Regions from separate parts of the Paenibacillus sp. KN14-4R genome, predicted to be linked through region 1. Evidence: riboswitches for the same ligand, from Rfam matches in the RefSeq annotation. Region 1 holds a riboswitch; each other region holds the start of a gene.
What was found. A riboswitch is a leader RNA that binds a small molecule or an ion and turns the genes downstream of it on or off. The one in region 1 is predicted to bind cyclic di-AMP.

Region 2: another riboswitch for cyclic di-AMP. It lies ahead of ACSBOP_RS12380 (C40 family peptidase); the one in region 1 lies ahead of ACSBOP_RS18170 (CAP domain-containing protein).
Region 3: another riboswitch for cyclic di-AMP. It lies ahead of ACSBOP_RS19270 (G5 domain-containing protein); the one in region 1 lies ahead of ACSBOP_RS18170 (CAP domain-containing protein).

What each region holds. Positions count from the first base shown of each region.
Region 1 covers NZ_CP197466.1:3,677,062-3,681,077, forward strand. The annotation lists gene sdaAB (L-serine ammonia-lyase, iron-sulfur-dependent subunit beta) at 1-346, opposite strand, end outside; gene ACSBOP_RS18170 (CAP domain-containing protein) at 558-1,337, opposite strand; cyclic di-AMP (ydaO/yuaA leader) riboswitch at 1,342-1,473, opposite strand; gene ACSBOP_RS18175 (TRM11 family SAM-dependent methyltransferase) at 1,554-2,432, opposite strand; gene ACSBOP_RS18180 (cold-shock protein) at 2,601-2,810, shown strand; gene ACSBOP_RS18185 (cation:proton antiporter) at 2,885-4,016, opposite strand, start outside.
Region 2 covers NZ_CP197466.1:2,564,128-2,568,143, forward strand. The annotation lists gene ACSBOP_RS12375 (ABC transporter substrate-binding protein) at 1-41, opposite strand, end outside; TPP riboswitch at 124-238, opposite strand; gene ACSBOP_RS12380 (C40 family peptidase) at 350-1,207, opposite strand; cyclic di-AMP (ydaO/yuaA leader) riboswitch at 1,213-1,357, opposite strand; gene ACSBOP_RS12385 (YhgE/Pip family protein) at 1,521-3,539, opposite strand; gene ACSBOP_RS12390 (TetR/AcrR family transcriptional regulator) at 3,611-4,016, opposite strand, start outside.
Region 3 covers NZ_CP197466.1:3,905,262-3,909,277, forward strand. The annotation lists gene rnmV (ribonuclease M5) at 1-123, opposite strand, end outside; gene ACSBOP_RS19270 (G5 domain-containing protein) at 243-1,367, opposite strand; cyclic di-AMP (ydaO/yuaA leader) riboswitch at 1,648-1,856, opposite strand; gene ACSBOP_RS19275 (ABC transporter ATP-binding protein) at 2,138-2,911, shown strand; gene ACSBOP_RS19280 (ABC transporter permease) at 2,908-4,016, shown strand, end outside.

The DNA of each region.
Region 1 (4,016 bases):
TCGTATCGCTATATAAAGTAATCGCCGCAGTGTTCGGATGCCCAAAGTGTCCATGTCCCATTCGAAAATTAACCTGAAGTCCCATCTTCTCAGCATCTTCTAGTGAGGTGACCATCTGCGGATTGTCCGTCTCATAATCCAGTATGCCACCGACAATAGCTAGATCGGTGCAATGCCCTTTATACGTTTCAGCAAAAGAACCATAAAAAGTGATGTCCACACGCTTCGGCTGTTCGCCTAACAACTGCCTTGCCGCTCGGCCTAGACGCGCTGCTCCTGCTGTATGTGAACTCGATGGACCTACCATAGACGGCCCAATTATTGAAAAAACATCTTTAAATCGCATGCTTGTTCCTCTTCCCCCGTGATGATCTTACCTTTTCATGCTACATCATATCTCAAATATGAATAAGCAGCAAAAAAATCGAACGAGCGATCTTCGGATTCTTTCTCGAAATCATGTATAGCCTGTTCACCCAGTGTTTAAAATAAACAATAAAAAAAGAGCTAACGGCTTATGACCCAAACAGGATCATGCCGTTAACTCTTCCTATCATTTAGCCAATAAACTCTTGTACCCACACACCTTGATAGTAAGCAACACCGATTGTTGTAAAGTTAGGGCTTAGAATGTTCTGTCTGTGCCCGCTGCTATTCATCCATGCTGTCATTACATCTTGTGGCGTACGTTGACCCTTCGCGATATTCTCACCCGCTGCGCGGTAAGAAATGTTATACTGTTTCATCATATCAAATGGCGAACCATAAGTTGGAGATTGGTGATCAAAGTAATTATTTTTCACCATATCCTTCGCTTTATCCATTGCCATGTTGTTTAACTTGGTATTATCCATCTTAACTGCAGAAAGTCCTGCTTTGGAACGTTCTTTATTGACAAGATCCACTACTTCTTGTGCAAATTTAGTAGCTTCGTCTGACACTGCTGGCTTCTCAGACGGTGCTGGAGTTGGCTTAGGTGTTGGTGTTGGTTTCGGCGTAGGCGTTGGATCCGGTGTTGGCTTTGATGTTACCGGCGGCGTTGGTGTAACGTTATCCGGCAATGTTGGCCATTGAATTTGTGAGTTTGATCCATCTACATTACCAGGTAGATTGCATCCTCCACCCATCGAAATGACTCCACCTTTTATTCCTTGTGAATATAACTTCATTAACTCGCTCAAATTGAAGTTACATGATTTGGCTAACTCGTTTGCCGAAATAGGGTTATTCTGCCCTACTACACATGCTGCTTGAGCTACATTCGCCATCCCTGCGGACGCTAGCAATGTCACTGCAAGAGTACCTGTTACGACTACTTTCTTAAAACTTTGTTTCATTTCTCTCTCTCCTTTTTGTCGCCTACGAGGTTAGCTGACGGGTTCGGATAAAAGAGTAACACCCGACCACTAAAAGTGGTTTCACCCCAAATGGCGGTTCCCCCGCACCCTTTTTGGGTTTCGGCTTATTTAACACTTTCAAAGTGTAACATGTATTATATCTGCCTTCATTCTCAAAATTGTGGTAGTATTACTTAATGAAGGTAATAAGACCAATTACCTGCAAACGATGACTTGTCTAGCAAAACGTCCTTTGCTAACGACGCATCGGTCTATAATCGATAATCCTGCTTGCATAATTGCATCATCCATTTGCTCAATTGTTATGATAACGACTTTACTTGCTAATGAGCGTATGCTTTTTAACAGCCCAGATCGTTCACAATCTGAGAGCACAGAGCATAGATTATAGGGCATATCGAGAATGGCGACATCATAGTGACCTGTTAATGTCGTCATATCTTGAATTTCTACGACCTGTGGCATGTTAAAATGTGCTAGATTGGCCCGTGCTCCTCGAATTGCAAGTGGATTTAAATCTGAGCCTACGATGGATATCCCCATCGAAAGGGCTTCGATGACAACTGTGCCGATTCCACAGCAAGGATCGATAACGGTAACTCCATCCGTGTGAGGTACTGCGATGTTGACAATAGCTCTTGCAACACGTGTACTAAGCGCAGTGGAGTAATTGTGCGGTTTTTTCGTATGACGCAGCCAAACCGCCTCATTTTTCCTATATTCTCCGAATAACCACCTACCGCCTGCGTGAATTATTCCAAATATCCGCTCAGGCTTTCGCATGTCTGCTTTACCATGTACACGTGACCCAATCTCACGTTCAATGGCACGCTCTTCGTCATACGTAATGGCATAATTGCTTTCGATGTATATAATTTTAAATGTCTTTCCACCAGTCTGTAGCGACTCAACTTGGTCAGCAATTTCTCGAATATTTTGACCGCCATAGCGTACAGCGAGCTCTAACTTAATAAAGGGACTCCGACTCGGATTTACCGCAAATGGACTCTCGATACAGGAATTGTGAGGAACATGTCCAAATAGAGTTTTCATCTCTAACATACATAAAGACATTTCATCCTCATGACAAGCATATGTATATAGATATGCCGGTAAATTGTGATTTAACAAGGATCTCCCGCCCTTCACCATTCTAGAAGAACTTATTGTACCATATTGCTAATATCCGCATAGATAAGTATTTTTTGTCACATATTAAAAGGGTTAAGGAGGGTTTTGTACATGTATTACTCAAAAAAGACAGTTGAACCCGTTGTTGAAGAAACCGCTATCTGGAAATGCAGTAATGAATCCTGTGTCTGCTGGATGAGAGAAAATTTTGCTTTTGAAGAAACACCTATTTGTCCCATCTGTCGTTCGATTATGGAGAAAAATAATAAAATGCTACCCACTCTTTACAACAACAATAACAGTCAAAAAGAAGTTAAATAGCAAGTACAAAACAAAGCAAAGGCACTTACCCAACTCGGGTAGTGCCTTTGTTTGTGTAGGTTGCTGCAGCCCACTTACTTCAACGTGCCTGCAGCTTCTTTTTTCTGACCAAAAATACTCTTGAGCATCGGAGGTGTAACGATTGTTGTAAGAATAACCACGATAATAATCGATGTAAAATATTTCTCATCGAGCAATTGTGACTCCAATCCAATCGCACCTAGAATCAATGCAACTTCACCGCGCGAAACCATCCCCGCTCCAATACCAAACGCCGATTTCCCTTTAAATCCAGTCAATCTGGCACCTAAACCAGAACCAATTAATTTCGTTGCAATTGCAACTAATGTTAACCCGATAATGAACCAAATCTGATCCAGAATACCGACGAAAGTAACGGATAAACCAATACTCACGAAGAACACCGGTACGAAGATGACATAAGCAATGGGTTCGATCTTGTGCTCCACTTCTTCTTTATATTTCGTCTGTGAAATCGCAATACCCGCCGCGAATGCGCCGATAATGCCAGCTACACCCATATATTCAGCAAAGTACGAGAAAGCAAAACAAATAATTAATCCTGCACTAATAATCGCTTCTGACACAGCCAGTGGCGCGAGTTTACGCATCACCCAAGGGACGATCTTCCAACCTGCAAGTATCACGACAACAAAGAAGAGCACCTTCTTGCCAAGCAGCAAACCTAGACTTACATCTTCTGTAGTAAGGAAACTCATCATAACAGCCAAAGAAACAACGACTAGAATATCATCAATAAGTGCCGCTCCAAGGATCGTTGTACTTTCTCTGCTTTTTAATTGACCCAGTTCTTTCAAGGTTTGAACCGAAATACTTACAGATGTAGCAGACAACATTAAACCTAAGAATAAAGAATGAGACTGTTCAAGCCCCATGAAATAACCTGTTAAAAACCCACCTACTAAGGGGAATATAATTCCGCCAACCGCAACGGCAAGCGAAGAATTTCGATTTTGATTCAGCGCTTTTAAGTCAGTCTCAAGTCCTGCGATGAACATCAACAGGAGAACACCAATTTCACTTAGGCTATCGATCATCTCTGTTTTTTGAATCCACCCCAGCAAAGCCGGACCAATAATAATACCAATTAGCAACTTACCCAATACTGCTGGCTGACCTAATCGGACGCTTATATCACCTGCAATTTTGGTAGCAAGCAGGATA
Region 2 (4,016 bases), 1.1 Mb from region 1:
AGTACAAGAACAGCCGCAAGACCTACTTTCAATTGCTTCATGTCGCTCTCTCCTTTTCTCTCGACGAGAATCTTTCTATGACAACAAAAAAACTCCCCAACGGGAGCCAGCATTTTTGTGCATGCACAAACAAAATCATGGTTCCTACGCTGGCATTATCCAGATCAGGTTCAAGGGTCAGTATTTTGTGGAATACAATCTCAGCCGGCCAAAAATCCCAGCACCCCGTTTGTTTTTTGAAGTTCTATACCACTATATAGCAGAATTGAGTATTTGTCTATTTTAATTATTCAATGAAAAAAACCACAGATCAGCATATGGCTGTCTGTGGCTTCTTATCTTATGGCTTTTAAAGAACGCGCTTAGCGCCAACATAATACTTCGCACTCCAGCTGGAGGAAAGACTTGTTACCATTACGCTACGCCCACGGCCAGATACTGCATTAATATATTTGTCATCGCCAATATAAATCCCTACATGCGATACGCGACTGCCTTCAGCGAAGAAAACAAGATCACCAGCTTGCAAATTGCTTACTGATTTTCCAACACTGTACATATCACTTGATGTGCGTGGAAGATCATATCCGTACTTTTTAAACACATAACTTACAAAACCTGAGCAATCAAATCCACTTGGTGAAGTTCCTCCATACACATATGGAACACCTAGATATTGATTCGCTGTATCAATGAGTTGTACGCTAATTTCAGGCTTCTTCGGTGGTGCATACCATGCAGGTGCATGGAAGTTGCCATCTACGCCAAGAATCGCAATTCCATTCTTATCATCCCACTGTAAAATAAAACCTAAGTGTTCAGCCATCAATCGTACAGGAACAAATGCTACCCCGTTATGTATCACAGGCTTAGTTGTTAACTCAACTTTTCTGTCGTCAACCGTCATCTTTGTGCTGCCAGTCGTCAGTTTGAAATTATGTTTGTCATTATGTACAGTAAGTCCAACTTCATCGCCTTCTTGATTCCAAGTCAACGTGTAGCCGATATTTTCAAACAATTGACGTACAGGCACCATTAACGAGTTGTTCTCGCCAATGTATGGATCCGTATTCAGATCAACTAAACGATCATTGACTTGAATTTTGACATCTTCATTTGCTGTTTGTGCACTTGCTGTTTGTCCGATCACGAAAGCACTTCCCAGAACAGCACATGATAATACTACGGTTTTAAATAAAGTTTTCAAACGGTAATACCTCCCAGTGTCTCCGAGGTTAGTTGACGGGTTCGGGAAGAAGGTTGCTCCCTAGATCGCATATAACACGAACATTCACCCCAAGTAAATCGGTCCCCCGTACTGACTTTATGTTTAAGCCAGATTCGACAAATTATCTATTTGACTTTAACAGATTATCATATTTTGCTAGTTTTGATCAATGAATCGCAGATTAGAAAATTTTCATTTAAGGAAATTGATTCTAATCTTTTTCTTAAAATATACCAAAAACCCGCGAAGCACCTGGCTTCGCGGGTTTCCATTTTTCTAATCTACACTGCTTCTATACAGCTTCATTAGAAGCAATTACTGGATTCGGGTTCTTTTTTAAATTGATTTTTAATGTAACCCAAGTTAAAGCACCCATTCCAACAATCCATCCGATTAGGACAATTGTATTACTCCAGAAGTCATTCATTTGACCGCTCGATATGACAGCTTTAAATCCACTTACAGAGTAAGTCATTGGTACTAGCTTGCCAAACGGTTGTAGTATATCTGGAATTAATTCAATTGGGAAAGTTCCTGCTGAAGTTGTTAGTTGTACAATAAGAAGCAAGATTGCAAGGAAGCGTCCAACATCGTTAAATGCTGTAACCAAGAATTGCAAGATCGCCATGAAAGTCCAGCTCGTTACTAAGCTGAGTAAGATGAACAATCCAACGTTTTGCACTTCCAACTTCAATCCACCAAGCAAGATTATATCTGCCAGCACTGCTTGAAGCGCACCCACGACAAGCATTACACCGAATTTACTAATAAACCAACTAAATGAGTTGGGCGGTGTGATCGCAGGTTTTTTCATTGAGTATACGATTGTTAACATCAATGCACCTACGAACAATCCAAGGGATAAGAAGTACGGCGCAAATCCTGTTCCATAGTTAGGTACGGCACCATTGTTTTTCTCTATCGCAACATTTACTGGATCTGCGAACATATCAAAGTTTGAATCATTTGCTTTAATACTGCTTGTTTTGTCCGCTGCTTCTGCTAATTTACCAGATAACTCGTCTTGACCATTAACAACAGTTCCCATTCCTTCAGATAGTTTTGTTGAACCATCTTTCAATTGAACAGAACCTTCACTAATAGCTTTTACACCACCAGATAATTTCGTTAATCCATCTTTCAATTGTACACTTCCTGCAGCTAGGCCTTGAGCGCCCGTATCAACAGCCTTCGCACCTTGTGCTGCTTCATTAATTTTACCACTTAGGGTACTTACGCCTGCATTAAGTGTACCACTTGCGCCAGCTAATTGATCAGCACCTGCAGCTAATTTTTGTTGACCCGCAAGAGCAGCATCTGCTCCACCACTTACCATACCTGCTGCGCCAAGCAATTGTTTGAATTCAGGGGAATTCGCAAGTTGAGGATTTGCTTTTGCCATCGCTTCAAGTCCTGCTTTTAGCCCTTTCGCACCTGAACTCAATTTATCCATTCCTTCAACAGAACCTTTAAGACCTGTTTGAAGTGACCCGATTCCATCTTTCAATTGACCCGCTCCTGCAGAGAGCTGCTTGCCACCTTGTGCCAATTGATCCAAGCCACCGGAGAGTTGCCCAGTACCTTGTTTTAATTGATTCGTACCACCATTCAATTTGGATGCACCAGCAAGAAGCTCGTTTACACCATTATTAAGCGGCTGTGTACCTTCTGTAAGTTTCAGCAAATTGGAATCAATTTGCATAATGCCATCTTCAACTTTCTTCGACCCGTCTGTCAATTTCTTCGCGCCATCCGCTGCTTGTGCTAATCCGTCAGACAATGTAGTCATTTGCCCGAACATCGATTCTGTATAAGCACGAGTAAGTTCTTTACCTACTTTAGCTTTCATTTTCTCTATCGCACTTGCACCAATCTGCGAGGACAAGAAGTTTAAGCTTTCATTAGGAATGTATTTAATCTCGGATGGAACCGGCTTCGAATCCAACACTTTTGTTGCATTTTCCGAGAAATTCGTCGGGATTTCAATATACATATAATACTTTTGATCTTGCATGCCTTGAATTGCCTGTTCGGCCGTAACAAAATCCCATTTGAAATCCTTAGACTCATTCAACTTATCAGTAAAATCTTTACCTACATTTAACTTCTTCTCATTAAAGGTAGCTCCTTGATCTAAGTTCACAACTGCAACTGGTAGATCATTCAGCTTGGCATAAGGGTCCCAAAATGCCCAAAGAAACATGAAACTGTACAGAAGTGGAATTAAAATAACACCGATAACTGAAAATAATACCTTTTTGTTTTTGACGATGGATGCCCATTCGTGAACGATTAATCGTTTCTTATTCATATGATTCTCTCCTCCTAAAACTAACTGACCGTTTCGACCATTTGGTCACTCATGGGCCAAAAAAAGGACGCCTACCTGGCGGCCAATCCCTCGACAAAGTATAAATCGAATAAATTTGCGATTTCTTCTTTTTCAAGAGGTGGATGCGTCAGTTCCCATTCTATTACAAACGCGATATACATCTTAAACATTGCAAACGCTGTTCGCTCGGGATCGCATTGTCTTAAGTCGCCACGATCAATGGCTTCTTTAATTCGCATGCTCAAAAGGGACAATATAGCACCTTCTACTTTTCTTATGCCTTCTTTCGCAGCAGGTGTACCCATTTCTGTAATTTCATTTGTTAAACGAATCATTAAATCATGCTGTCTTCGAAATTCCAGTACTGTATAAAGAAAGCGATGCATGTTTTCATGAAAAGATTTATTAGCTTGAATAGAATCTTGTGCAAATCTTTGCACGTCTCGAATCAGCTCA
Region 3 (4,016 bases), 230 kb from region 1:
AATTCGATCCAGAATCGCTCGATTAATCGCTGATCCTCCTGTTTCGATCGTTTCCGCTTGAACTGCGCGCTTGATAGCTACTGTATCATCTTTTCCTTCGACAACGATTATTTCTTGGATCATAAGCTCCCGCTCCCTTCCTTTCAAAACACACTTATACGCACAAAAAGAAGAGGGGACTCCCTCTTCTTTGCAATTCTCCATCTATAAAGTATACAATATATTTCCCAAAATCGGTAATTTTACTCGGTCTCCGGTTTTTTAGGTCCTATTACATATACGGTATATCCCCGTTTACGACCGAAACGGTTCACATAATCTGCACTGTCATAGTATACATCCATTACCATACCCTTCACAGCACTACCCGTATCTTCTGCTCGACGGTATCCAATTCCTTCGATGTACACCCACCATCCTAATGGAACTACATTAGGGTCCACGGCAATCGTTCTTCCTTCAACAGCTCTTGTACCTGTGGCAGTCATGCCATAGTTCGGGGTTCCTTTTGCCTTACCACCATCACCTGCAGAATAGGCAGTTAAAGAAACATTATTTAAAATTTGCTTGGCTGCAAAGTTCTTACCTTTTGCTAATCCATCTGTACTACTTGCACTTAGCGTGCTGACTTCTTTCTTCGTTCCGACCGCAATAACCTTTTCCACGCTTGGCGTCTGCACTAACTCCTCAAGTACATTACTGGAGATAAGCACACCATTTTCATACACTTTTTCCATCTGCTTCACTTTTGTGCCTTCTTTACCTTGTTGAACGACTTGCTCTTTCCCTTTGGCAAGCTTGGCTTCATCTTGTTTAACAGTCTCAAACGGAATCGTCTCTGTAATCTTTTCTGTTTCCTTACGAACTCGAATAATCTTAATATCAGTACCGGCAGCGACTGGCTGCTCTAACGCTGGTATCGCTCGATCAAGTTCCCCTAGCTTTATATGTGAATCATTCAATACTTCTCCCACCGTTTTAGCGGCAGTGTACACAGTTGCGGTATCTCCATCTGCTGTTATCTGAATTGGTGAAGCATAATCGATTATGATCTTTTGACCTTGTTTGATTGTTGAATCAAGGGCTAATGAGATTCGATCGTGTTCTCCAACCCGAATAGCTTGTTCATCCAGTAGGCGTTTTAGGACCCATTGTTTTGTTTTTACAATGGTTTCTTGTCCGTTCACAACTACGGATACGCTCTTGGTAGCCGTACCGTATAACAACACCAAAAACATGAAAGTCATAGCGATTGAAGTGATAGATATTATTGAGATCAAACGCAAGTTTTCACGCTTCCATCGCATTACGAAGGACATGCTGGATGATCGTTTTACATGGGTCTCTAAATCTGAGATATTTCCCACTTCTTCGGTCCTCCTTCAAAGCCTCGCCGTCGAGTTTTACGCATGATTAGAATTGACGCGACTTGATAGATTTAAATTATGGTTAACTGTCCGTGAATTCGATCCATTTCCATAAGTGAAATGTTCGAACCTTCCTCGTCCACCTCCTTCATCACGGTTATGATTAAACAAAAGACAAACTCCTGCTAATCCAATTGTGAAATAAAAAGAGACCAAGAGGAAGAAGAGAAATCTTCCCGCGGTCTCTGTACACACATGTGTAGACACGACAACGATAATGATTCCCTCTCAAAAATACGCTTACGAGGTTAGCTGACGGATTCGGGCGCGAGAGTCGCCCTACCTTGGCCCATAAGTGTTAACCGAAGTTAAACTTACTTCCAAGGATTCACCCCAATTGTTTCTGCTACAACCGAGACAATTACTTTGGTCCCAGTTTTTACAGCGGTTCCCCCGTTTCCCAAAATGGAAACTCAGCGATAAGAAATGAATGATCGTAATTAAGTTATATGACAAGAATATTACTTTGAACTTAAGAACCTGTAAAGCGAACTATTTGATCAAATTTGGCTAAAATTATCATTTTTATTGGTAAAACTTACTTATTTGTTCTCGATAACCCTATTTTTCTTATGAATGCTCCTGTTTTTGCCATTTTTATTGGTTAATGTTACTATTTTGTGTGAAAAGGGCTCTTTTTTAACGCGGAAATTTGGATCTGAGACCCTAATTCTAGCGCACTATTTCCAATGAATAGGTAGGTGGGACTTATGACGGACATGCTTCAAATCACAAATTTATATGGCGGTTATTTACCAGGCAAACCGATCCTGAAGGACGTTACATTTTCTGTTAAAAAAGGAGAGATGGTTGGCCTAATCGGTTTAAATGGCGCCGGGAAAAGTACAACCATTAAACATATTCTAGGTCTTATGCTTCCACAGCAAGGCAGCGTTCATATGAATGGACAAACACTTGCGGAAAATACGGAGGTATATCGTAAATCTTATGCTTTTGTCCCTGAAACCCCAGAGTTATATTCGGAACTTACGGTGTGGGAGCACTTGGAACTAACTGCGATGGCATATAACATTCCTCGGGATGAATTTGAAAAGCGAACAGCACGATTACTCCAAGAATTCCGAATGGAAAATAAGAAGAACAGCTTATCCACTCAGCTATCTAAGGGCATGAAACAAAAAGTGATGATTATGAATGCACTGCTTATTGAACCATCACTATATATTATTGATGAACCGTTCTTAGGACTTGACCCCCTCGCCATGCGATCCTTGCTGGAAACCATGGATCGATTACGGCAGAATGGCGCATCATTTCTGATTTCCTCGCATATTTTAGCGACAATTGAATCTTACTGTGATCGATTCGTCATTCTTCACGCGGGTCAGATCGCTGCACAAGGAACATTAGAGGAATTGCGACAAGAAGCGAGTGCATCAGGTGGTGCAAATCTATCAAATAGGCCGATGTCGTTAGACGATCTCTTCTACTATTATATTACTCGGGAGGAGAATCGAGAATGAACATGCAGGCCCTATGGCAGCGTCGCCGGCAGGCATTTAGTCAGGAAGCTGTGAAGTATTGGCAGTTCGTGCTACGAAGTAACTTTGTTGGCTATGTCTTTCTACTATTTATTGTTTCTACCTATTATTATATTCGCATCTTAAGTGATATCCCGACAAATTTCCCTTATATGTGGGTTGCGGTAGTGGTGCTGCTGCCATTACTTGCACCAAGCCCGATTCGTACCTATATCCAGGCAGCGGATCGTATGTTTCTGCTTCCGATGGAAGGCAGGCTAAGCGCCTATTTTCGCTCCGCGCTCAGGTACAGCTTTGTCGTGCAAGGCATCCGACTTGCACTTGGTGTTTTGGCGATATGGCCACTTTATCGCCAATGTGCTGCCACAGCTGCGCAGCCGCTGTGGTTTGTACTTGGCCTGCTGCTACTGGCCAAGGGAGCTTACTTGCTCTCCGCTTGGCAGGAGAGCCGGATGGTAACCGCGCGAGCGCGCGCGGTGAGTTCCCTGCTGCGATGGATTGGCGCAGCAGGAATAATCCCCCTTGTGCTAAGCCAAGGGGGATTCTGGGCCGCACCGCTATTGATCGGTGCGATACTCATTTGGACGCTTGCAATGCGAGTCGTCCCACGTTACCAAGTGGGATGGGACACGCTCATTGCAAGAGAAGAAGCAGCGAGACGAAGACATTTTCGCTTCTTCTCCTACTTCATCGATGTGCCGCAGCTTCCTTTTCAAATTAGGACGCGAAAATGGGCTGTTTGGGTAACAAACTTGTATCCCTTCACAGCCCATTATGCACAAAGCTATTTATTTACGAAAACTTTACTTCGTTCGGACTTGTTCGGTATGTTTCTTCGTACGACAATTGCTGGACTCATTATTACAGCCGTCGTATCTAGTGATGTAGTACGCATGATCGTCACGATTATCACTATATTAGTATCTTCCGTCCAGCTTAGTACACTGCAGGAAGCACATCGCTATTCCTTCTGGCTTAGCATGTATCCCTTGCAAGCTGCAAGACAAATCCAAGCAGTTATTCAAATCATGATCTGCTCCCTTGCCGTTTCAACCGTGTTACTTACCATTTCATTACTTATTCGTTC